DNA from 2 places in the Mesorhizobium sp. BR1-1-2 genome. Region 1 is predicted to be linked to the other one. Evidence: riboswitches for the same ligand, from Rfam matches in the RefSeq annotation. Region 1 holds a riboswitch; the other holds the start of a gene.
What was found. Region 1 has a riboswitch for thiamine pyrophosphate ahead of LB551_RS28055 (Ykof family thiamine-binding protein). Riboswitches for the same ligand answer to the same signal wherever they lie in the genome.

Region 1 (11,989 bases):
GCAAGGCCGCGCGCTGGCGCATGCCGCCGGAAAGCTGCGCCGGAAAATGCCGTTCGAAACCGGCAAGCCCGAATTCGTCGAACAGCGGCGCAACGCGAGCGCGGGCAGCCTTGCGCCTGACGCCTTGCACCTCAAGCCCGAGCGTGGCGTTGTCGAGAATGCGCCGCCAGGGCATCAACGCGTCTCGCTGCGGCATGAAAGCGAAATGCCGGCCGTGGTCATCGAGCGGCTTGCCCTCGAAGAATATCTCGCCCTCGCCGTGAAGCGCGCCGGTCAGAAGCTGGAACAGCGTCGACTTGCCGGCGCCGGAGGGCCCCAGAATGGAGACGAATTCGCCGGCACCGACGCTGAGCGAAATGTCGGCAAGCACGTCGAGCCCTTCGAAGGCCTTGCGCACATGCCGCAATTCGAGCCGGTTCATCGCCAAGGCCCCTTTCCTGGGGCCTGACCGCCGGCGGCCCGTTCCCAGGGCATGGCAAGGCGCTGGACCAGCACCGTCAGCCCGAACAGGACGAGCGTCAGCACGGCGCTGACGGCAACGGCGGCCAGCACCAGGTCCGGGCGGAAGTTGTTCTTGGCGTTTAGCATGTAGATGCCGAGGCCCTTCGCCGCGCCCGCATATTCAGCGAAGATGGCGCCAACGACGGCATAAGTGATGGAGATCCTGACACCAGCGAAGAAGTAGGGCAACGCCGATGGCAGCCGCGCCAGGACGAAGACACGCCAGCGCCCTGCCCCCATGGCGCGCAGCATTTGGCCGATCTCAGTCTCCGTCGCCTCATAGCCTTCGGCCAAAGCCACCAACATCGGAAAGAAGGTGACCAGCGCCACCAGCATGACCTTGGGCATCAGCCCAAAGCCGAACCACAGCACCACCAGCGGTGCAATCGCCACCAGCGGCAAGGTCTGGCTGACCACGAAGACCGGAAAAAGGGCGCGCCGCAATGGCTGGGAGAAGTCGACCAATATCGACAGCACAAAGGCACCGCTGAGCGAACAGGCAAAGCCTGCGAGCGTGGCACGTAGGGTTGGCGCGGCGTTATCGGCCAGGGCGTGCCGGTTGAGCATTGCCTGAGCGAAGACGCGCGATGGCGCCGGGAGGATTGTCGGCTTGACGCCACCAAAGCGTGCATAGAGTTCCCAGGCGGCCAGCAGTAGCCCCACCGAAAGCATCGCCGGAGCGGTTCTGGCGATGAGGTCCACGATCGGACGCGAAGGGGCGGACGGGGAGGACACACAGGTACCCGGAGCGGATGGCGCGGGGCGCGCCGTCAGACGGCGGTGGGGCTGTTGGCCGAGACGGTGACGTCGAGCGTTACGTGGCCGGCACCCGGCCCGAAACGGCAAAAGGCCTCGTTGAGTGCGGTAAAAATGGCGCCTGCGTCGCCGCGCAACTTTGTGCAGAAATGCTTGGAGCGCTCATATACGCCCGACTGCTTCAGGAAGTCGATGCAGCCATAGATCTCGTCCATGTGGTCGTCGGTGCCCATGACATAAAGCGAGAACTGCGCCGCCGCCGGCTGGCCGGTGACGGCCACGCCGCGCACAGCGGTGATAGCGGCTTCCTTGCGCGGGCCGAGCGGCCCGGCAGGTCCGCCAAACGCGTCGGAGCGGCAGATTGGATCGTCCGGCTCGCCCGGGCAGCCGCGCGAGATGGCGGCCGAAAGCACGCAATGCTTGCCGCTGCGCGCTGCCGCCACGAACAGGTCGCGCATGGCAGGAAACAGCACCTCGGGCGGTCCGACCAGCAGGGTTGAGATATCGTCGGTCTCAATCCTCAGTCGATCACGATAGGGATCGAGCGCGCCGAGCGCACCAAGAATAACACCGACGAAATCGTCGGCCATGGGATATAGGGAAATCTGTGCGCCTGAAAGCATCGCCCGCCTCGCTCCGCTGGTATTACCCAGATCAGCTTCTAGGGTCCGTGGGCTTGCCGCCCTCGTCTCAGCCCCGACCGTACGGAGCACCCCTGTGGATGAGCGCGTTAAAGCACCAATCGGACGGCTATGAAAGCTGTTTTTTCAGGACCATCGCCGGAAATGCATTGCGCCAAGCCTGATTTATGGGCGGTTCCGTCGGGCCCGGTCTGAGCGAAATTTGTCCGGAACCTTAGCCACGACGAGTGGTTGTCCCTATAGTCGCAAACGCGACGAACTTCGTAGAAACGAGCGACGACTTCACAGAAATGGAGACAAACCATGTTCATGAAAATCCTCGCAGCTTCGGCTCTTACAATTGGTCTCGCCACTTCGGCGATGGCGCAAAATACTGGCGGAAACGGCGCCGATAATGGGCCTGGCAGTGGCCAATCGGTCACGGTCGACCCGAACACGCCGGCATCGCCGAACACGGTGGATCCTGGCACGACCGGCAGCACGACCGTCATGCCCGACGGCATGAATTCGAACGCGGACCGGAACTGTCCGGCCAGCCCACAAGGTGCTCAGCCGGATGCCAGCCACACCGCTCCGGGCACGGCTTCGCCGACCGTCAATGACAAGCATTGCGGCAAGTAGCCATTCGCCGAAACTGCCGGAGAACGTCACGGGACGCCTGTTCCGTGGCCTCTCCGTCTCTGGATGTTTCACCCTCGCCGAACAGGCAGGCGCCTGAAAACGCAACCCGCCATCGGCCGAGCCTGGCAGGAACCGGGCTTTGTTCGGTCCGGCGCCTACGAATTGGTCCGGCGCCTACGAAACAGCCTTTTCGCGAACCGGCAGCTTCCAGCCCGGCCTGACGAAATGACAGGTGTAGCCGTTCGGGTATTTCTCCAGATAGTCCTGATGCTCGGGTTCGGCTTCCCAGAACGCGCCGGCCGGAGCCACCTCGGTGACCACCTTGCCGGGCCACAGGCCCGAGGCGTCGACGTCGGCGATGGTGTCTTCGGCGACGCGCTTCTGCTCATCGCTGGTGTAATAGATTGCCGAACGGTAGCTCATCCCCACATCGTTGCCCTGGCGGTTGCGTGTCGTCGGGTCATGGATCTGGAAGAAGAACTCCAGCAGCGTGCGGTAGCTCAGCCTGGCGGGATCGAAATTGATCTCGATGGCTTCGGCATGGGTGCCGTGGTTTAGGTAGGTGGCGTCAGGCACGTCGCCGCCGCTGTAGCCGACGCGCGTGGACAGGACGCCCGGGATGCGTCGGATCAGATCCTGCATGCCCCAGAAACAGCCGCCGGCAAGCACTGCGCGTTCGCTTGAAGTCGCCATATATCAAATCTCCCCAAAGCAACTCCGGGAAAGGTTGTAGCCGTTTCCGTCCGGATTTGCGCAAGATAAAACTGGAGGCCCGGCGCTATGACAGCCGCTCCAGGATTTCCCATAGATGGGCATTGTCGTCGGCTTCGTCCAGTCGACGGGCGCGTCCTGCTGCCGATCACCACGGGCGCGCGGCGTCACTCCCCAGGCTTGAACCTGCGCACCACGACCTCGAATACGATATCCGAGATCCACATGGCGCAGACGCCGATGAGGAATGCGGCCGCCAGCGTCGTGGTGTCGTCGTTGGCCATCGGCAGGCCCATGGCGCGGGAATACTGGACCACGGGCAGCGTCAGATAGGCGGCGGCGAGCGCGCCGCAGATCGGCGAGGCCACCATCTCGCGCGGCTTGTAGCGGTGGCGCGACAGCGCTCGCAATATGCCGCCGGACAGGCCGGCGACCACCACCGGCACCTTGATACCGAGCAGGTCGAAAATATCATGCATCATTTCATTGTCTCGCGATCAGGCAACAGATGACCGATCCGGCACCGAAGATGAGCAGTCCCCGAGCAGCAGGACCCGAATCGAGCGGCAATACGATCGTCATGGTTTCCACCCGCACAGTTTCTCGCCCTTGCGGTTGTGCGCCAGCAGCGTTCTGACTTCCGTATCCGACAGCGCTGCGACAGCGGATGCGGACAAGCGCATCGGGCTCGAGACCGCGCAAAATCCGCCGGTGACGGTGGTACAGCCGGCTACCGCGACAAGTGCTGCGGCCGCTGCGACAATCAATCCCTTGCCCATGACCTGAGCTCCTTTCGGGCAGTTGCGGCGGGCAGCGCGCCGATATCGTTGTCAATCTGGTCGGCGACGTCCCGCGCCGCCGCCTCGGCCGCGGCCTGCCGGCTGCGTTCGGCGCGCTCGCCGGCAAGCCGCTGGCGAACACCCCAGCCAAACACAGCGACGATGGCCGCGCCGATGCCGAGAACGGTCGAATTGCCGAGCAGTAAGGAGAGGAGCGCGTTCATTGGTTTGGCGCGTCCTTGACGAGATAGCCGACGGCAAAGACGGCTAGCGGCAGCAACGTGGCCCACGTCTCGGCATCGTACCAGGATGGCCAGACATTGCGCACGAAGACGCCGGAAATCGAAACAGCGGCGGCGGCGATGGTCGCGGCCGTCAGCTTGTTGGTCGGGCGGATGGTCGGCTGGGTTATGGTGGCCATGATCAGAACATTCCTTGCAAGGCGGCGGCGATGTGTTGCCGGGCGGCGTAGGCGACGAGCAGGCACGCGGCAATGATGCTGCCCGCCTTGGTGGCGGCTGGGATGTTGGAGTCGGCAGGCGCCGCCGCGAGCGGTTCGACGGCATCTGCGGCAGCAGCGCCGCCCGGCGCCGCCGCAGCAGCGGTCGGTGCAGGATCTGGCCGCGTGGCCGATGCCTCGCCTGCCCCGGCAGCCGTCAGCAGCAGCGCCTGTGCGCGGACGGATCCGACCCGGCTCGACCAGCCTTTGCCGAAAGTCGGCCAGGTCGGAAGCCGCTTCAGGAAAGCCAGGCGGGCATCGCAGAGATTGTCGATGACGACAGCCGCCGGTCTGGAACCGACGGCAGCGAGCGTCTCGGGCCCGATGCGGCCGTCCTGGACGGTGCCGACCACTGCTTGAAGATATTTCGCCGCCCTGCCCGGCCCGCTGTTCACGGCAAAATCGAACACGGCGTAATCCACACCGTCGGGCAACTCGGCGCCAGCAATCGCATCCCAGTAGAAGCGGCGGTACACCGTGGCGAGCTGGGCATCGCTGATCTTCCTGAGATCCGCTTTGGTGGCATCCGCCTTCACGTAGCGGCGGAAATTGGCGAGAGTGACGCCCTTCATGGTGGCGCCGCCCGAATCGGCCGGATTGTCCGACCAGCCGCCTTCGGATTTGAGGACGAGCGCAAGCGCCCGCGTAAAATTGCGGTCCATGATATCCCTTTCGATTTCTGGTTGATGGGGTGAGTGGGTGATCGCCGGCAGCACAGGGGTGCGGATAGTCGCCGTTGCGCGCGCCTCGGTACCTGCTTGCAGTGCATCAAAACCGAAGGTCGCCTTGCGCGCCGGCCGGCGCATGGTTAGAAAAATGCAACTTCAGGACGAACAGGTCTGGGATGAGAGACTTTGTTGGCGCCGCGCGGCGCCTGGCCTTCAACAGCCTGTCGGCCGCCATCGATCGCCGCTGGAACGTCGCCCCCCTGGGCTCGGCGCCGCGTGCCACGAAAGAGGAATATCTGAGGCTGTTCGAAGCCACCCGGCGCGTCTCATTCCCTGAGATCGACAGGCTCGAAACCGAAACCGGCTTTGCCGTCGATCGCGACTGGCTCGACGAACTGGCCCTCCACACCCAGATCACCATCAAGACCAACGCGCTCGCCTACCCGCACGGGCGGGTGCTTTACAGTCTTCTTCGCCGCCAGCTGGCCGACAGCCCAAGGCCGTTCACCACCGTCGTCGAGACCGGCACCGCGCGTGGTTTCTCCGCGATCTGCATGGCCAAGGCGCTCGCCGATGCCGGCGCCTGCGGGCATGTCGTCACGCTTGACGTCCTGCCGCACCATCACCGCTTCTACTGGAATTGCATCGACGACCATGACGGCAGGAAGTCGCGCGCCGAACTGCTTCGGCCGTGGCAGCCGCTGGCCGACCGGATCATTTTCCTGCAAGGCGATTCACTCTTTCAATTGCCCAGGGTCGGCGTGAACCGGATCCATTTCGCCTTTATCGACGCGCAGCACACCAGGAAGAACGTGCTGGCCGAGCATCGCTGCGTTTCGGGCGTTCAGCGCGAGGGCGACATGGTCGTATTCGACGACGTCACGCCAGGGTCCTTCGATGGCGTGGTCGAAGCGGTCGCCGAGATCGAGCGGCAGGGCCGGTACGAGGTGCGCCGTCTGAACGCATCCAGGCAAAGAACCTATGCCTGGGGCATCAGGCGGTGACGAGACGACAGCCCGGATAAACCATCGGAGGCGAGACCTTGCTCAGAAATATCGCCCGCAGGCTTTATCTCGGCACGCGCCGGAACATCGACACCCGTCCCATGGCGGCCGATGACTACCTGAAGGTGCAGTACAGGGGCGACAAGCTGGAATATGTGCTGCCTCGCGTAAAGATCATCTCGACGGTCCAGTACCTGATCCGGTTCCTCGAAGGGCGCCGCCCGCCGTCGTCGATCCTGGATGCCGGGGCGCGCGACGGCTGGACCGTCAGCCTCTTCAACCAGCTCGGACTGGACAACGTCACCGGCGTGGAACTGATCGAACCGCTGGTGGCGCACGCCAAGGCCAACGGACGCAATGTCGTTCAGGGCGACTTGCATGAACTACCGTTCGCCGACGGCTCTTTCGGCCTGGTTTTCTGCCGGCACACACTGGAACACACGATGGATCCAAAGAAAGCCATGCGGGAGCTGGCGCGGGTCTGTGAACCGGGCGGCATCATCTTCATCACCCTGCCGATCGAGCGCAATGCGCGGGGCAAGCACACGGTCGCCATTCCCAATCTGCGGCTTTTGAAGCAGCTTGCGCTGGATGCGGCCGGCCAGCGGATCGACATCCTGAAGATCGCCCGCTCCGCCGAGACGCGCGTGATAATTCCCGACGGCGACGAAGCGCTGCTGATCCTGCGCAAGAAACCGAACTAGCGCACCACCCAGCGATTCAACCTGACCGCGCGGCCGTGGGTTTCAGTCGCCGGCTCGGCTTAGTTTAGGTTGGGAAAGCTAACGCTTTGTCCACCGGCGATAGTTGTCCATGTGTGTCAAACCCAAGATCGCCTTGCGTGCCCGACCGCGCATGGTTAGAAAATTGCAACTCAAGACGAACATTTTGAGAGAAAGACTATGCTGGCGCGTCGGGCCTGAAATGTGGGTGAACCAATCGTATGCCCCCCAGACTCGTCAGACTATGGGGAAGCTACAAAGACTGACAAAGCCTACGATCGGCGTAGCGGTTGCCCTGTGCATATGGATCGTGAACTGGATGGCGATCAGAGGAACGCCATTTCCCGATCTGCAGAACTACATCCAGAATTTCGACAAAGGAGCATACTATGTTTCTCCTGATGCCGCTTCACTGATCGATTGGTATGCCCAAGAATACCTTTGGCGGAAGGGTATCTACGCTCTCAAAGAGAGCTTCGAACTAGCCAGCATCTTTTCTACCCTGACCTTAGTTTCCTTGGTAGTCATCAGCGTCTACGTGGCAGTCAAAGCCTCGTCCCCAACCTACGTCCTTTTGCTAATCCACCCTCAGTTAATCGATCTCGTATTCTCTCAAGTACGATCGGCTGTCGCCATGGCCGCAATCTATCTGGCCCTCCTATTGCCATGGCGCCTGGTCAAATATGCATTGGCGGGGATTGCACCCTTCATTCATTCTGCGGTCCTGGTCTTTGCCGGCGCGTTCGCAGTGGGCCAAATTATCACGGGCTCCGATATTTGCGGGCGCCGCCATGTGCTAATTTCCACATGCTATATAGCGGCTGCAGTTGTTGCCGTGACCATCCTCAAAAGCTATCTTCTGGGCTCGATTGGTGACAGGCGAGCGACGATAGAAATTACTACGAGCGGATTCCTGCTGACGATGATGGTAACCGCGTATGCTGTCCCTTTCCTCTTCTTTAATCATCTGTTCAGCAGGAAGTTTGCCGCGTTTGTTGTAGTTCTCGCTTCATCACTTTGCCTGGGGATGTACCTCTACAATCAGAATGGCATCCGGTTCGTCGCTCTTGCGATTCCAGCGCTTGCCGTTGCAATCTCCAGCATTCCTGATCTTCACTGGCGCCGCCTTACACTAATTGCGGCTCTGACGTCACAAGTTGTTTTCTTCGGCTATTGGGCCAAAGGTATTCTCTAATGAAAACCTTGCGATGGATGGCCCACCAGTATCTTGCCGAAGGAGATCGTTGGCGGATTGCATGTATCGAGGTATTCGGCTTAATCTGGCGGAACGCGTTTTTCCAAGCCTTCTTCTGGTTGATGGTCGCCGGCAACCTCCTGGCTATGTTCTTTGGTGATTGGTTGATCCGTTGATTAGCCTCCGAACTGCCATTTGCGGACTACAACAGTCATCACGCCGCTGCCTGGGTCCTTCGTTACCCCTGTGTCGTTTGCAATGATTATGTCGACAAGATCAGCGGTGACGACCCCGGCGTACTTAATCGTGCAACCCAGCAGGTCGGCGCTAAATCCAACGCCCGTTACTAGGTCACCACGAACGGCACCCGGTACGGCAACCTGCACAGTCAGGGTTGTCCCCGTTGGGATGCCCGGGGTTGGGTTTACGAAAACCTGCCCCACGGTACGCAACTCGCTTTCCGCGATGCCGTTGAAGGACGTGATGATCGCGCCACCGCTGACGTTCATGTGGTTGCCGCCCAGCCAGTTTTTCCCGCCGTCCGTAACGCTAGCGAAACGCAGACCGTTGGTGAACGTCACCCCTGTGGTGGCATCGAACACGTTATTGGCGATACGGCAGCCCACCAGCTTGGCATTCTGGACAAGGATACCGTCATCCACTGTACAGCCGATGCTGGGCGCGAGGAAGCCACCGAGGACATTGCCCTCCACAATCAGGCCCGCGAACAGCCGGTTGCCGGCATTACCCGCTATGCGGATAAAGGACGAGATGTCTTGGCCCGGAGAGAACCGGAACTGGTTTCCCCTTACTGCCCCACTAACGGGGTCGTTAGCCTGATCGTTGGTGATCTGTATTCCTTGGTTCTTCTGGGTGGCCCTATAGGTGGACTGAGACAGGTCGAACATGTTTCCCTCACAGGAAAATCCGGTCGTCCGGTTAATGATGATACCGTTGTGAGGCACATCATTGAGCATGTAGACCTGTAGCCAGTTCCGGTTGACCTGCACACCCACACCGTCACCAATCCAGATTTGGCAATTGCCTCCAGCGCCCTTCGTCTTCACACCCTCAATTTGTGTGCCATTGCCGAAGTAGGATAAAATGTTGGCGCAAGGAATTGCTGCCGGCACAGTGAGGGACGTTCCATCCCCACAGCAATCCTGCACGTCGCCGTTCTTAATGCGCAGAGAGGCGGAGCGGTAATCGAGGATACCGAACCGGTCAATCTGTGAGAAGAGCGGGTTTTCGATGAGGCAATTCTGCGTATAACCCATGTAGATGCCGCCACCACACCGCAGGATTTCAATATCTCGGTACGTACATCCGAGGCCGCCCTTGTTGTTGACGCCACACGCAGGCATCGTGCCCGCATTGTCGAAGGATCCGCCCTCCGGGCCGGTACCACGGAAGCCGTCGATACAGACGCGCTCCATAATGACTCCCTGTGGCAGCGCGGAGCCGCTTTGAAAACCATCCGTATCCCATAGCGCGAAGGCATGGCCGTTGCCGGCGGCCCCGGTCAATTGATTGCCAAGCGCCTTAAAATCGCGAAATCCGAGCCGCAATGTGTGGCCGACCAGACGAAACAGTGGCGCGCCATTGATCACTGCGCTCGTGATGGTCGAAACGTCGCGGCCGAAGCCTTCGACATCGAATAGCCCGAGAGCGATATCGATCGTTTGGTTGATCGTGATATTCGTTGGTGGCAGGCGGATTGTGCCGCGATCCTTGCCGTCGACGATCTGGACTGCCGCAATCAGCGCCGCCGTGTCGGCCGCTGCGTTGCCGAGCCCACTGCCGAGTTGACGTAAGTCAACGACGCTTTCATTCAACACCCAAAAGCCGCCATTGACCGCATCGGTTGTCCCGTCCGGCATGAAGCGGTCGGCGGAGCGGAAATAGGCCAGCGCCGGGTAGCCGCCGGCGTTGATCGCCGCGCGCGACATGCGGGCATAGTTGGCGCCGCCCACCAGGGTTGCCGGGGTCGTGAAGACCGGGGCGTAGAACTGGGTCCTGATGCTCTTGACGCCGGCAGCGATCGTCGAGCCCGATGCCGTGGCCACGGAAGCGTAGATCGGCACGTTGACGCCCGAAACCTGCGCGGCGTCGGCGGCATATTGCTGGGCCAGGTCGCGCGCGAGTTCCGCGATGTGGATGACTGCCGCCAGCGCTCCACCGATATCTGCGAGCGGATCATCCGACAGATAGTAGGAGATCACGATGTTGCTCGTGCCGATCACCGGGTTGAGGGTCTGGAAAGCGTAGACCAGGCCACCCGAAACGACCCCCTCCTGCACGTGAACGGTCGTTCCCTTCTGCATCGTGCGCGTGGTGCGGGCGTCCGCCGCGCGGTACCAGTAGCCCTCGCTCGCCGTATAGATGCCGTTCAGCCGGGCGTCCGACTGGTTCTTGACCAGTACCCGGTCGCCGACGGCGGTCGAAATCCCATCGATCGTCTTCAGGCCCAGGATCCAGGCAACGCCGTCGACGATGACCGTCTCCAGGTTTGCCGTCGTCGCCAGGCGCACGGGTTCGCGCTCGCCCGTCAAAAGGCGAACGGCGGCAGTTGCGGGTCGGGCCATGAGGCTTGCTCCATAAAAAAGCCTCGCGAAAGCAAGGCTTGGAATTCGGGTTGGTTGGCGGCGTGGCGAGGGGTTCGGAAGGGATAAGCGCTGGCCCGTGCGGCCACGGCGCCACGGTCATTCAGGTTCTTCTTTGAGAAATTTGGTCACGGCCGCTCGGCCAGGCGAGAGACAATTCAGCGGTCGGTTTTCTGTCTTTGGGCACGCACTTCCTGGCAAGCAGCAATGCCGGCTTGCACCTGGACTGGCTGCCGTGTTAACACCCGCGCACTGCGGTGCCTTGCGCTATGGGAGCGTCAATGTCGCAGCGATTCCACAAGGTGTGATTTCCGATGAAAAAATCCGCGATTGTCGTGGCTGCAAACGACAACCGCACGGCAGAAGAAAGGCCGTTCGCTTCCCGGTACAAATCCGTTGGAGCGGTGGCGGCGCCGGCGGATTTACAGGCAGGAGGCGAAGAGCCGACCGAAGCCCGCACCCTGACGGCGTTGCAGATGTTCTGTCGCGTAGCGGGCGTCTAGATCGCCTTTGAGGCCTCATCCAGACGGCAAGGACAGGCTCTAAAGTCCCGACCCGCTGTATCTGGTGGCCTCCTTCCACAATGCGAGCGCAAGGGCGGGTGTCCGCCCCTTCACCGCATATTCGCGGTCCCGGTAGCTTCCCGCCGCGATCCACACCGTCTTTGAGCGTTGATAGATCGTAATGCCCCGCGCGCTCGCCCGCGCGAACAGATCTGCGTCATTTCGATACATCGGTTCCAACCCCTGTGGTCCCCTCGAGGGGTAAGGTGCAACGAACATGCCAAAGTTACGCCTAGCTAATATTACCCATCGCAGAGCTGCCAAATGCGCCATCGAAGTGCACTGGCAGCCCTAACGCCAAGGTGTTCCGTGGGTGTTTCCGCTGTATTGCACCTGAACTGCCCCCAGGTAACAGAATAGACCAATCCGGAAACATTTGCTTAAAATTGTCTTCTTCAGCCATCGGCGCCGACTGGCCAGCAATTCACCCAAACCAAGAAGTTGGACGACGGCGTGCCAGAGTTCGGTGAGCGGGCCTACTACACGCGTCGGAAGGCCGGGCGGCCCGTGCTGGCACTGCGGCAGCCAGGCGAGGAACCGGAACGCGCTATAGCAGGCCGGATTCGCTCATACCGCGGATCTTGGCGTTGCCTCCCGTCCGCCGGCCGGCCATCGCGTTGGCGGCCGAGTAGCCGCGCGATGGAGCGACAAGTAAGCGGCTCTGGACTCTAGTCGGGCAATAACGCTCTCCTGAACTCCACGCTGATCCGAGGCGCTTTGACGCCG
Region 2 (11,989 bases), on a different contig from region 1:
TCGCGCAGCATTTCCAGCTCCAACCACTCTTCCTCGAGCGCGGCCAGCGTGGCGCGTTCCTTGTCTAGGGCGGCGATGGTTTTCTGGAACGAAGCCGGATCGCGCTCGTAATAGGCGGGATCGGCGATGTTGTTCTCCAGCCGCGAGATCGAGGCTGTGACCGCCTCGATCTTCTTGGGCAGCGATTCCAACGCGAATTTCTGCTTGAACGAAAGCTTTTTTGCAGGGCCTTTGGCGGCGGCGCTGTCCGCCTTGGCCGTCGGCGCCTCGCTTGCATTCGCCTTCGCCCGCGCCTTGCGGTCATCGAGCCTGGTGCCACCGCGCTGCGCCAGCATGTCGGAATAGCCGCCGGCATATTCGACCCAGCGGCCATCGCCATCCGGCGCGATCACGCTGGTCACGGTGCGGTCGAGGAAATCGCGGTCGTGGCTGACCAGGATGACAGTGCCGGCAAAGCCGGCGACCAGTTCCTGCAGCAGCTCCAGCGTCTCCATGTCGAGATCGTTGGTCGGCTCGTCGAGCACCAGCAGGTTGGCCGGTCGGGCCAGCACGCGTGCCAGGATCAGCCGCGCCCGCTCGCCGCCGGAAAGCTCGCGCACCGGCGTGCGCGCCTGCTCGGGTTTGAACAGGAAGTCCTTCATGTAGGAGACGACGTGGCGCTGCTCGCCATTGATGACGAGGTTCTCGCCGCGCCCGTCGGTGAGATATTGCGCCAGCGTTTCCTGCGGATCGACCGCCTCGCGCTTCTGGTCGAGCGTGGCGATCTCCAGATTGGTGCCGAGCCGCACCGAACCCGCATCCGGCTGCAACTCCCCGGTCAGCATCTTCAGAAGCGTCGTCTTACCGGCGCCGTTCGGCCCGACGAGGCCGACGCGGTCGCCGCGCTGGATGCGGGTCGAAAACCCCTTGACCACGGTGAGGTCACCAAAGCTCTTCTCGATGTTCCTGGCCTCGATCACCAGCTTGCCGGATTCGGCGGCGTCGCTGGCCACCATCGTCGCCGTGCCTTCAGCGCCGCGATGGCCGCGAAAACGCTGGCGCATGGTCTGCAATTCGCCCAAACGGCGCATGTTGCGCTTGCGCCGCGCAGTCACACCATAGCGCAGCCAGTGTTCCTCGCGCACGATCTGGCGGCCGAGCTTGTGCTGTTCGCGCTCTTCTTCCTCAAGCACCTGGTCGCGCCATTCCTCGAAATGGCCAAAGCCCTTATCCAGCCGGCGGGTCTGACCCCGGTCGAGCCACACGGTGGCGCGCGAGACGCGCTCGAGGAAACGGCGGTCGTGCGAGATGACGATGAGAGCCGAGGAGGTGCGGACGAGTTCTTCTTCCAGCCATTCGATCACCGACAGATCGAGATGGTTGGTCGGCTCATCAAGCAGCAGGATATCGGGCTCCGGCGCCATGACGCGCGCAAGGGCGGCGCGCCTGGCTTCGCCGCCAGACAGGTCGCCTGGCCGCTCCTCGCCCGAGAGGCCGAGATGCTCCATCAGGTAGCTGGCGCGATAAGGATCGTCGGCGGGACCGAGCCCGGCCTCGACATAGGCGCGCACGGTTGCAAAGCCGTCCATGTCGGGCATTTGCGGCAGATAGCGGACGGTCGCCGATGGCTGGCGGAACACCTCGCCGTCCTGCGGCTCGATTAGGCCGGCGGCGATCTTGAGCAGCGTCGACTTGCCGGACCCGTTGCGGCCGACCAGCGCGATCTTGTCGCCGGCCGACGCTGCCAAGTCGGCGCCGTCGAGCAGGGGCGTGCCGCCGAAGGTCAGTTTTATTCCGTCGAGATTGAGAAGAGGCGGCGCCATGTCAGCTTTCTGGCAAGGGATAGGGATGGGCGAGCAGCAGCGCGCGGCCCGCTCCCAGCGCGATCTCCAGCCTGCCCTTGACCTCGTTGGAGATGGTCAGCGACGAGCCGAACGCGACCTTGACACGGTCAAGCGGCCATTTCGCACCGGCGACGGTCAGTCCGGTAAGCTCGGAAAAACCCAGGATCGAGAACAGGGTGCGGTCGGCATAGTCGAAGCCGGCCGTGCCGTGCGCCAGGGGAACGCCTTCCTGCGCGCCGCTGGTCAACAGCACCTTTGTCCCGGCCCCGGCCAGCCGCAGGGCGAGCGCCATGTGCAGGAAGGCATGGTCGGCGCGCTTGCCGCCGAAGGCGCCGGCAAGCACGAGGCCGGTCGCGCCGCGCTCCAGGGCGGCCGATATCGCGAGTTCGCCATCGGTGGCGTCCTTCTCTGCAGGAAAGGTTCGGCGCGGCACGGCAGCCAACTCATCCGGCAGGTCGGCGGGCACGGAATCGAAATCGCCGACCCACAATTCCGGCACAAGGCCGAGCGTCCTCGCATGGCCGATGCCGGCATCGGCGGCGATGACGCGGGTTCCCTCGACTTGACGGTCGAGCCGTGGCGTGCGGATGAGATCGCCGCCAAGCAGGATGGTGAATGTGCTCATATCGTGTGGCCCTTACCAGCCCGGCAGCGGAAACGGAAGGCCGGCAAACTGCCACTTGCGCGGTTCACCGGCCGGGCCTATGTGTCGAAGCGCTCTAACGGGGTGCCGGACGCGATGTTTCGCGGACCGGCTGAGAGGCAGTCTCGCCAACCCGCTGAACCTGATCCGGTTTGTACCGGCGGAGGGATTAGACGTTTCGGACAGTCCGACGCCTCAATTCCTTTAACCCGAACGAAGGAGGCGCCGATGCGCACGCTTTTATCCGCCCTTGTCTCTGCAATGGTCGTGGTTCTGTCCGGGCCAGCCTTGGCCAAGGACAAGCTCACCGTCTACACTTATGAGAGCTTCACCGCCGACTGGGGTCCCGGCCCGGTGGTGAAGAAGGAATTCGAGGCCGAATGCGGCTGCGATGTCGACTTCGTCTCGGTCGCCGACGGCGTCGCGCTGCTCAACCGCGTCAAGCTGGAAGGGGTCGCGACCAAGGCCGACATCGTGCTGGGCCTCGACACCAATCTCACCGCCGATGCCAAGGCCACCGGCCTGTTTGCGCCGCATGGCGCCGTGACCGGGCTCAATGTGCCGGGCGGCTGGAACGACGACATCTTTGTCCCGTATGACTATGGCTATTTCGCCGTCGTCTATGACACGCAGAAGCTGAAGACGCCGCCCAAGAGCCTGAAGGAATTGGTCGAGGGCAGCGCCGACGACAAGATCGTCATCCAGGATCCGCGCACCTCGACGCCGGGCCTCGGCCTGCTGTTGTGGGTGAAGTCGGTCTATGGCGACAAGGCGCCGGAGGCCTGGGCCAAGCTTAAGGCGAAGGTCTTGACCGTGACGCCGGGTTGGAGCGAGGCCTACGGCCTGTTCACCAAGGGCGAGGCGCCGATGGTGTTGTCCTACACGACCTCGCCCGCCTACCACATGGTTGCCGAGAACACCGAGCGCTACCAGGCAGCTTCGTTCGAGGAGGGCGAATATCTGCAGATCGAGGTCGCCGGCATCACCAGAACGGGAGCCAAGAATCCGCTGGCGGAAAAATTCATCGCCTTCATGACCGGCCCGAAATTCCAGGATGCCATCCCCGAGACCAACTGGATGTTCCCGGCCGGCAAGACCGACAAGCCGCTCAATCCGGCCTTCGGCAGACTGGTCAAGCCGACCAAGACCTTGCTGTTCAGTCCCGAGGAGGTCGCGGCCAACCGCAAGGCATGGGTGGATGAATGGCTGGCGGTGATGAGCAAGTAGTGTTTGCAGGCTAGTCATCGTGAGATGACAGCCCTACGGCATCCCCCTCTGTCCTGCCGGACACCTCGCCCACAAGGGGGGAGATCGGCTGTCATCGGTGATTTCGCCAATCGCCAACGTTGCAGGAATGAGCGAGGCGCGGAAACTGCCAATCTCCCTCCTTGTGGGGGAGATGTCCGGCAGGACAGAGGGGGGCGCGACGGAACGCGACGCATGTTAAAGGTCTTTCGTGCAACGCGCGTCTGATCCCCGCATCTCCGCCGGCATCCTCGCGCTTGCCGCCATCGCGCTTCTGATCGGCGGCGCGTTTGCCGGCCTCGTCTTCGAAGGTGCCCACGATGTCTCCGGCGCCTGGAGCGCCTTCGATCCCTATCTCCTGCGCGTCGTCCGTTTCACGCTCTGGCAAGCAATCCTTTCGACGCTGCTTTCGGTCATGCCCGCGCTGTTCGTGGCCCGCGCGCTGTCGCGGCATCCACGCTTTCCCGGCCGCGGCTTCATCCTGCAGCTCTTCGCGCTACCATTGGCGCTGCCGGCGATCGTGGCGGCTCTCGGCATCCTGGCGCTTTATGGCCGTGCCGGCTATTTCGCCGGCTTTCTTGGTGCCGTCGGCGGTTACAATTGGCCGGGCATTTATGGCCTGTCCGGCATCCTTGTTGCTCATGTCTTCTTCAACCTGCCGCTGGCCACGCGGCTGTTCCTCGAAGCGCTGCAAACCATCCAAGCCGACCAATGGCGGCTGGCGAGCCAGCTCGGCATGGGGGCCGCACCGGCTTTCCGGCTGATCGAATGGCCGACATTGCGCGCCGCCTTGCCGGGCGTCGCCGGATTGGTGTTCATGCTCTGCGTCACATCCTTCACCATCGTGCTGACGCTGGGCGGCGGCCCCGGCGCGACCACGCTGGAGGTCGGCATCTACCAGGCGCTGCGCTTCGATTTCGATCCCGCGCGGGCGGTGGCGCTGACGCTGCTGCAGATCGCGCTGACCTTTGTCGTGGTGCTGGCATTGACACGGCTCGGCGCCAGCACCACCGGTGACGCCAATCTACCGGTGGCGCCGCGCCGCTACGTCTCGGCCGGCAGGACCGAGACCGCGCTGAACGCCGCGCTCGTCGTCCTGGCTCTGTTGTTTGTCGCCGGGCCGATGGCGGCGACGGCGATGTCAGGCATCGGCGCCGACCTCGGCCGTCTCGCCGGCGAGGCGGCGGTGCGGCAGGCGACGCTGACCAGCGCGGTGCTGGCGTTCCTGTCGGCGCTGCTGTCGGTCGTGCTGTCGCTTTCGCTCACCATGGCGCGCCGCGTGCTGGCCCTGAAGCGCCGCTCCGGTCCACGGACCTTGCTCGAACACGCCGCCGACACCGGCGCCGGCTTCGTCCTGGTGGTGCCGCCCATCGTCATCGGCGCCGGCTGGTTCCTTCTGTTGCGCCATGTCGGCGACGTCTTTGCCACAGCCCCGGTCATGGTCGTCACCGTCAACGCCGTCATGGCGATGCCTTTCGCCATCCGCGCCATCCGCCCCGCCTATGACGCGGCGAGCGAACGCCATGAGCGGCTCTGTGCGCTTTTGGGCATTGCGGGCTGGGCCCGGTTGCGGTTGGTGGACTGGCCGTCGCTGCGACGGCCGCTGGCCACCGCCTTCGCTTTTGCCATGGCGCTGTCGCTTGGCGATCTCGGCGTCATCGCACTGTTCGGCAGTGATTCCGTGCAGACCTTGCCCTATCTTCTGCTCGCGCGCATGGGCAGCTACCGTACCGAGGACGCCGCCGGCCTGGCGCTGCTGCTCGGTCTGGTCTGCCTTGCGCTTGTGCTGGCGGCGAGCTGGCTGGGAAGCGGAGAACGAGCCTGATGGCTGCGGGCGCGACCAATGGTGCGGCAAGGGGAGCCGAGGTGCGGCTGGACAGGGTCTCGTTCAGCTACGGCGAAGCGCCGCTCATCTTCGATGTCGATTTCGCCACGTCGAAAATCACCGCCATCATGGGGCCGAGCGGCTCGGGCAAGTCGACGCTGCTCAATCTGGTGGCGGGCTTCGAAACGCCGCAGGCCGGCCGCGTGCTGATCGGCGGCGCCGATGTCGGCGCGGTGCCGCCTTCGGCGCGGCCGGTGTCGATGGTGTTCCAGGAAAACAACCTTTTTGCCCATCTTTCCGTCGAACAGAATGTCGGGCTCGGCCGCTCGCCCTCGCTACGGCTGACCGAAGCCGACCGCGCTGATATCGCGGAGGCGATTGCGCGCACCGGCCTCGCGGGCAAGGAAGGGCGTCTGCCGCGCGAGCTTTCGGGAGGCGAACGCCAGCGTGTCGCATTGGCGCGCGTGCTGGTTCGCGACCGACCGGTGCTTCTCCTGGACGAGCCTTTCGCTTCGCTCGGACCTGCCTTGCGCGACGACATGCTCGATCTTGTCGCCGACCTGCATGCCGAGCGCGGCATGACGCTGCTGTTCGTCACGCATCAGCCACAGGACGCGCGCCGTATCTGCGAGGAGGTGGTGTTCCTCGACAATGGCATGGTTGCCGCCAAGGGCAAGGCGGATGATTTCTTTGCCGGGGCTGGTCCTGAAGTTTTCCGGCGCTATGTTGGCACAAGCACCTGGGAGGCTGGATCACGAGATATTGCCCGGAAGCGGACATAATTTACGCTCAAACCGGCTCCTGGCGCCGGGGCGATTGCTTGCCATGACAGAGGTAGTGTGGCTAGGTCCGCCCAGTATCGGTCCGGTGCAGGCCGTGATTTGCCTGCAGCATCCGCCGCGCGTTGCGATGTCATGGATGCTGTAACGCTTTGATTTGCGCATGAGCCCCTGCGAGGATCGCCCCGATTTTCGCGGGCATGCGCCAGACCCGAAAGGAAGCCGTTCTGCCGACCGGCACGGAAAGACCAAGAGGGAAAATGCTGGCGCGCTTTCTGGCGCTGGCCGGCTTTGCCGTGGCACTGGCAAGCTGCCAGATGTTCACGCCTCCGGAAGTCCAGGAATCCGGCTTCCAGCCTTCCGACAAACCCATCACGGTCGACAATGTGGCGGCCAATAGCAAATTGGCCGAACTGGCCAAGGCGCAGCATCCACGCATCCTGGCGACCTATGGCGGCGAATATTCCGATCCCAAGCTCGAGCGCATGGTCGCCAAGGTCGTCGGCAGCCTGACGGTGGTGTCGGCCAATCCGACCCAGACCTATCGCATCACCATCCTCAATTCGCCCAACGTCAACGCCTTCGCGCTGCCGGGCGGCTATCTCTACGTCACGCGCGGCCTGTTGGCACTGGCCAATGATTCGGCCGAGCTCGCCGCCGTCATCGCGCATGAGATGGGCCACGTCACCGCCAACCACGGCTTGCAGCGCCAGCAGCTCGAGGCCGAGGAGGGGCTCGCCACCAAGGTCGTTTCCGACGTGCTCGGCGACAGCCCGACAGCCAAGGCGGCGCTGATCCGCGGCAAGCTGAGACTGGCGCAGTTTTCGCGCAACCAGGAACTGGAGGCCGACGCGATCGGCATCAAGTCGATCGGCGAAGCCGGCTACGATCCTTACGCCGCCGGCCGCTTCCTGCAGTCCATGTCGGCCTATACCGATTTCCGCTCGATCAGCGGCGCCACCGACGCCAGCCTCGATTTCCTGGCAACGCATCCCAATACGCCGCAGCGTATCGACCTGGCACAACGTCATGCCCGCCAGTTCGGTCCGCCCGGCGTCGGCACCCGTGATCGTGACGCCTTCCTCGCCGGCATAGACGGCCTGCTTTACGGCGACACGCCGGAAGAAGGCTATGTGCGCGGCGAGACCTTTCTGCATCCGGGCCTGGGCGTGTCCTTCTCCGTGCCGGAGGGCTTCATCATCGACAATTCGGCCGCCGCGGTGACGGCGACCGGGCCGGGCGACATTGCGATCCGCTTCGACGGCGTGTCGATCGACAAGAACCGAGCCCTGACCGACTATATCAGGAGCGGCTGGGTGGCCGGCCTCGATGACGCGAGCGTCAGGCAGGAAACGATCAACGGCAACGAGGCGGCGACGGCGCATGCCGGCGCCGAAGGCTGGCAGTTCGACATCGCGGTAATCCGGGCCGGCGGCCAGGTCTACCGGCTGCTGACGGCGGCACCGTCCGCCAGCACGTCGCTGGACACCGTGGCGCGTTCCGTCAGCGGCTCGTTCCGCATTCTGAGTGCCGCCGAAAAGGCGGCGCTGAAGCCGCTGCATATCCGCGTGGTCACCGTCCAGCCGGGGCAGACGATGGGTTCGCTTTCGGCGCAGATGGTCGGCGTCGACCGCAAGCTCGACCTGTTCCGGGTGCTCAACGCGCTGTCGCCTGGCGCTGCGGTGTCGGCCGGCGACAAGGTCAAGATCGTCACCGACAAATAGCCGATTGTCGGCCTGACCCGCTCTATCTTTTTCGCAATCCCCCGACGGAAAACCGTTACACGCTTTCCTGGAATTGATCTAGGCGGCGTTGGCAAGGAATTCCGGATTCTGCTTCACCAGCGCCACTTTCAGCTTTTCCATAGCGCGGGCCTCGATCTGCCGGACGCGTTCCTTGGAAATGCCGAGCGTCTCGCCGAGCGCTTCGAGCGTGGCGCCCTCGTCGCTCAGTCGACGCTCCTCGATGATGCGCAGCTCACGCGCGTTGAGCGCGGCAAGCGCCGCCTTCAGCCATACCGAGCGGCGTTCGATATCGATGGTGTCGCTGACGACCTCGTCGGGCAACGGATCATCCGACACCAGGAAGTCCATCCGCTCGGTCGCGCCCCCGTCGTCGGCAAGCGGGACATTGAGGGAGGAGTCGGGCGCCGAGAGACGCGAATCCATCAGCGCGACGTCGGCTTCGGAGACGCCGAGAGCCGCTGAAACTTCCCGGTACAGCGTCGTGTTCGAAAGCGGTTCCGCCGCTCCGTTCGCCAGCCGGGCGCGCAGGCGTCGCAGGTTGAAGAACAGGGCCTTCTGCGCCGAGCTGGTACCGCCGCGCACGATCGACCAGTTGCGCAGGATGTAATCCTGCATAGAGGCCCGGATCCACCACGTTGCATAGGTCGAAAACCGCACCTCGCGCTCCGGCTCGAATCGGGCCGCGGCTTCGAGCAGGCCGACATGGCCCTCCTGGACCAGATCGCCAAGCGGCAGGCCGTAATGGCGGAATTTGGAGGCCATGGAAATGACCAGGCGCATATGGGCCACGGTGATGCTGTGCAGCGCGTTCTGGTCGTTGTCCTTTTTCCAGCGCAGCGCCAGCCGCAGCTCCTCGTCGCGTTCGAGATAGGGAGCTCTCATTGCCGCGCGGACCATGATCCGTCCTGCCGTGTCTTCCATCATGAGGCGCTCCCTGGCTCAGGCGATACGGATGTCATTTCGAAGCCCGGCAGCCGCCTCGACTTGAAATGACGGCGTCCTGCCCTACAACGAACGCAAAACGTGCCATGCGCGGGAAAGGTTCCGCCGCCGGCGGCGCGGCGTGGAAGCTGCGCGAAAAAACTCCGGGCGGGTTCGAGGCGCCGCCAAAAACGTCAATTGTAGAATCTAATTCCGAATAATGGATGTTTTTGAAATTCCATTCCTTATTTTTTCAACTCACATCTGTCAATTTCCAGCGCTCACACCATGCCGGATATCAGGCCAGGACGGGATCACAGAAAAATGAAATGGCTCAAGTCGCTCATCGTCGCCGGAACCTTGCAGGTTCTGGCTGTCACCGCAGGCTATGCCGGCGCCAATCTCGATCAGATCAAGCAGGCCGGCGTCATCAAGGTCGGCACGGAGGGCACCTACGCACCCTTTACCTATCATGATGCCGGCGGAGCGCTGGTCGGCTTCGATGTCGAAATCGCCAAGGCGATCGGCGACAAGCTCGGCGTGAAGGTCGAGTTCCTCGAGGGCAAATGGGACGGGCTGATCGCGGGCCTCGATGCGAACCGCTATGACGCGGTCATCAACGAAGTCGGCATCACCGACGCCCGCAAGGCGAAATACGATTTCTCCGACCCCTACATCGCCTCCAAGGCAGTGCTGATCGTGCGCGGCGACAACACCGACATCAAGAGCTTCGCCGATCTCAAGGGCAAGAAGTCGGCGCAGTCGCTGACTTCGAATTTCGGCAAGCTTGCCGAGACCAACGGCGCCGAACTGGTCGGCACCGACGGGTTCGACCAGTCGATCCAGCTGCTTCTGACCGGCCGCGCCGACGCAACCATCAATGACAGCCTGTCCTTCCTCGATTTCAAGAAGCACAAGCCGGATGCCAATGTAAAAATTGCCGCGCAGGAAGAGAACGCCGACTATTCCGGCGTCATCGTGCGCAAGGGCGACCCGGAACTGGTTGCCGCGATCAACAAGGCGCTGGCCGACATCAAGGCCGACGGCACCTATCAGAAGATCGCAGACAAGTATTTCGGCCAGGACGTTTCGAAGTAATTTACGGCCGGGCCGCTGGCGGCCCGCGCGACATCGCCCGGCGGCGGACCGTTTTGACGGCCCGCCGCCTTTCGCGTGATATACGGCAGTCGCAAGAAGGAGCCTTTCGTGCCGCACTGGCTGCAACTGATGCTGGAATCGCTGCCTTCGCTGCTATGGGCCGCGTTGATCTTCACCGTACCGCTGACGCTCCTCTCCTTTGTGCTTGGCTTGAGCGTCGGTCTCGGAACCGCGCTGATCCGGCTCTTTGGGCCAATGCCCCTGGTCGCGGTGGCGCGCTTCTACGTCTGGATATTCCGCGGCACGCCGCTCCTGGTGCAGCTGTTCCTGATCTTCTACGGCCTGCCCTCGGTCGGCATCCTGCTCGACGCGTTTCCCGCGGCGTTGATCGGCTTCACGCTCAATATCGGCGCCTACTCGTCGGAAATCGTTCGCGCGGCGATAGGCGCGGTGCCAAAGGGGCAATGGGAGGCGGCCTATTCGATCGGCATGACCTGGAGCCAGGCGATGCGCCGCACCATCCTGCCGCAGGCCGGGCGCGTGGCGGTGCCGCCGCTCTCCAACACCTTCATCTCGCTGGTCAAGGACACGTCGCTGGCCGCCGCCATCACCGTGCCGGAAATGTTCCAGGCCGCGCAGCGCATCGTCGCCACAACCTATGAGCCGCTGATCCTCTATGTCGAGGCGGCGGTCCTCTATCTGGCGATGAGTTCGGTGCTGTCGGCCTTGCAGACGCGGCTGGAGGCGCGGCTCAACCGCTATGGCGGGTTCCTGGAGGCGCGCTCGTGATCGACCTTGCCAACATCGAAAAGCGCTTCGGCGACAATCTCGTGCTGAAGGGCGTGACGGTTGCCATTTCCGAAGGCAGCGTCACTGCGCTGGTCGGTCCTTCGGGTGGTGGCAAAAGTACGCTGCTGCGCTGCATCAACCTGCTTGAGATCCCAACCTCGGGCACAGTGCGTATCGGCGATCAGGCGCTGGAGTTCCATCCGGGAGCGAAGGTGGCGGCCCGGGACATTCAGCGGCTGCGGCTGCAGACCGGCATGGTGTTCCAGAACTTCCAGCTGTTCCCCCATCGCACCGCGATCGAGAACGTCATGGAAGGGCTGGTGACGGTGCTGAAGTGGCCGCAGGCACGGGCGCGCGAACGGGCACTCGCGCTGCTGGAAAAAGTCGGCATGGCACACAAGGTCGATGCCTGGCCGGCAACGCTGTCGGGCGGCCAGCAGCAGCGGGTAGCGATCGCCCGGGCGCTGGCGCCGTCGCCAAAGGTGCTTTTGTGCGACGAGCCGACCTCCGCGCTCGACCCGGAACTGGCGCAGGAAGTCGTCGACGTGCTCGGCCGGCTCGCCAGCGAGGGGACGACGATGGTGATGGCCACGCACGATCTGCGGCTTGCTTCAAAGATCGCTCGCGAGGTGGTTTTCCTCGACGCCGGCATTGTCGTCGAAAAAGGCCCCGCGGCGGTGCTGTTCGGCAATCCGGAGCGCGAACGGACAAGGCGATTCATCGCGACGCTAAAGCAGGAAATGGCGGAGAAGGAGGGTGGGGGAGAAGGCGGGAATATCCCTTCGTAGGCCTGCGCTGCCACTTACTCTGCGAGCGTTGCTCCTTGTGAACCCGCCGCAAGGCACGGTCTGTTATTTCGATGGACGGGAATGCTCACGGGCTGCGATAGTGGGCTGATGGTTCGCAACGTTGCTCTTGTTCTCGGTGGTGGCGGGGCCGCCGGAAATGCCTGGCTGATCGGCATCATCGCGGGCCTCGCCGAAGCTGGTGTCGATCTGACGGAGGCCGCCGATCTGGTGATCGGAACCTCCGCAGGCGCCAATGCGGCAGTGCAGGTGCGCAGCGGCATTCCGCCGGGCGAACTGCTGGCTGCGGTGCTGTCCCCGCTGCCGGTTCAACCG

Region 2: linked by a shared signal. The riboswitch ahead of thiB (thiamine ABC transporter substrate binding subunit) and the one ahead of LB551_RS28055 (Ykof family thiamine-binding protein) in region 1 are both predicted to bind thiamine pyrophosphate.

What each region holds. Positions count from the first base shown of each region.
Region 1 covers NZ_JAIUID010000022.1:9,944-21,932, reverse strand. The annotation lists gene LB551_RS28065 (ABC transporter ATP-binding protein) at 1-421, opposite strand, end outside; gene LB551_RS28060 (ABC transporter permease) at 418-1,173, opposite strand; gene LB551_RS28055 (Ykof family thiamine-binding protein) at 1,272-1,880, opposite strand; TPP riboswitch at 1,871-1,984, opposite strand; gene LB551_RS28050 (hypothetical protein) at 2,202-2,519, shown strand; gene msrA (peptide-methionine (S)-S-oxide reductase MsrA) at 2,694-3,212, opposite strand; gene LB551_RS28040 (hypothetical protein) at 3,398-3,709, opposite strand; gene LB551_RS28035 (hypothetical protein) at 3,809-4,009, opposite strand; gene LB551_RS28030 (ABC transporter permease) at 3,994-4,233, opposite strand; gene LB551_RS28025 (hypothetical protein) at 4,230-4,430, opposite strand; gene LB551_RS28020 (glycoside hydrolase family 108 protein) at 4,433-5,170, opposite strand; gene LB551_RS28015 (O-methyltransferase) at 5,353-6,180, shown strand; gene LB551_RS28010 (class I SAM-dependent methyltransferase) at 6,219-6,884, shown strand; gene LB551_RS28005 (hypothetical protein) at 7,213-8,097, shown strand; gene LB551_RS28000 (hypothetical protein) at 8,097-8,273, shown strand; gene LB551_RS27995 (hypothetical protein) at 8,274-10,682, opposite strand; gene LB551_RS27990 (hypothetical protein) at 11,015-11,203, shown strand.
Region 2 covers NZ_JAIUID010000013.1:97,362-109,350, forward strand. The annotation lists gene LB551_RS23870 (ABC-F family ATP-binding cassette domain-containing protein) at 1-1,802, opposite strand, end outside; gene LB551_RS23875 (thiamine diphosphokinase) at 1,804-2,448, opposite strand; TPP riboswitch at 2,537-2,652, shown strand; gene thiB (thiamine ABC transporter substrate binding subunit) at 2,695-3,693, shown strand; gene thiP (thiamine/thiamine pyrophosphate ABC transporter permease) at 3,923-5,536, shown strand; gene thiQ (thiamine ABC transporter ATP-binding protein) at 5,536-6,318, shown strand; gene LB551_RS23895 (M48 family metalloprotease) at 6,576-8,039, shown strand; gene LB551_RS23900 (RNA polymerase factor sigma-32) at 8,118-8,984, opposite strand; gene LB551_RS23905 (amino acid ABC transporter substrate-binding protein) at 9,306-10,079, shown strand; gene LB551_RS23910 (ABC transporter permease subunit) at 10,188-10,868, shown strand; gene LB551_RS23915 (amino acid ABC transporter ATP-binding protein) at 10,865-11,656, shown strand; gene LB551_RS23920 (patatin-like phospholipase family protein) at 11,765-11,989, shown strand, end outside.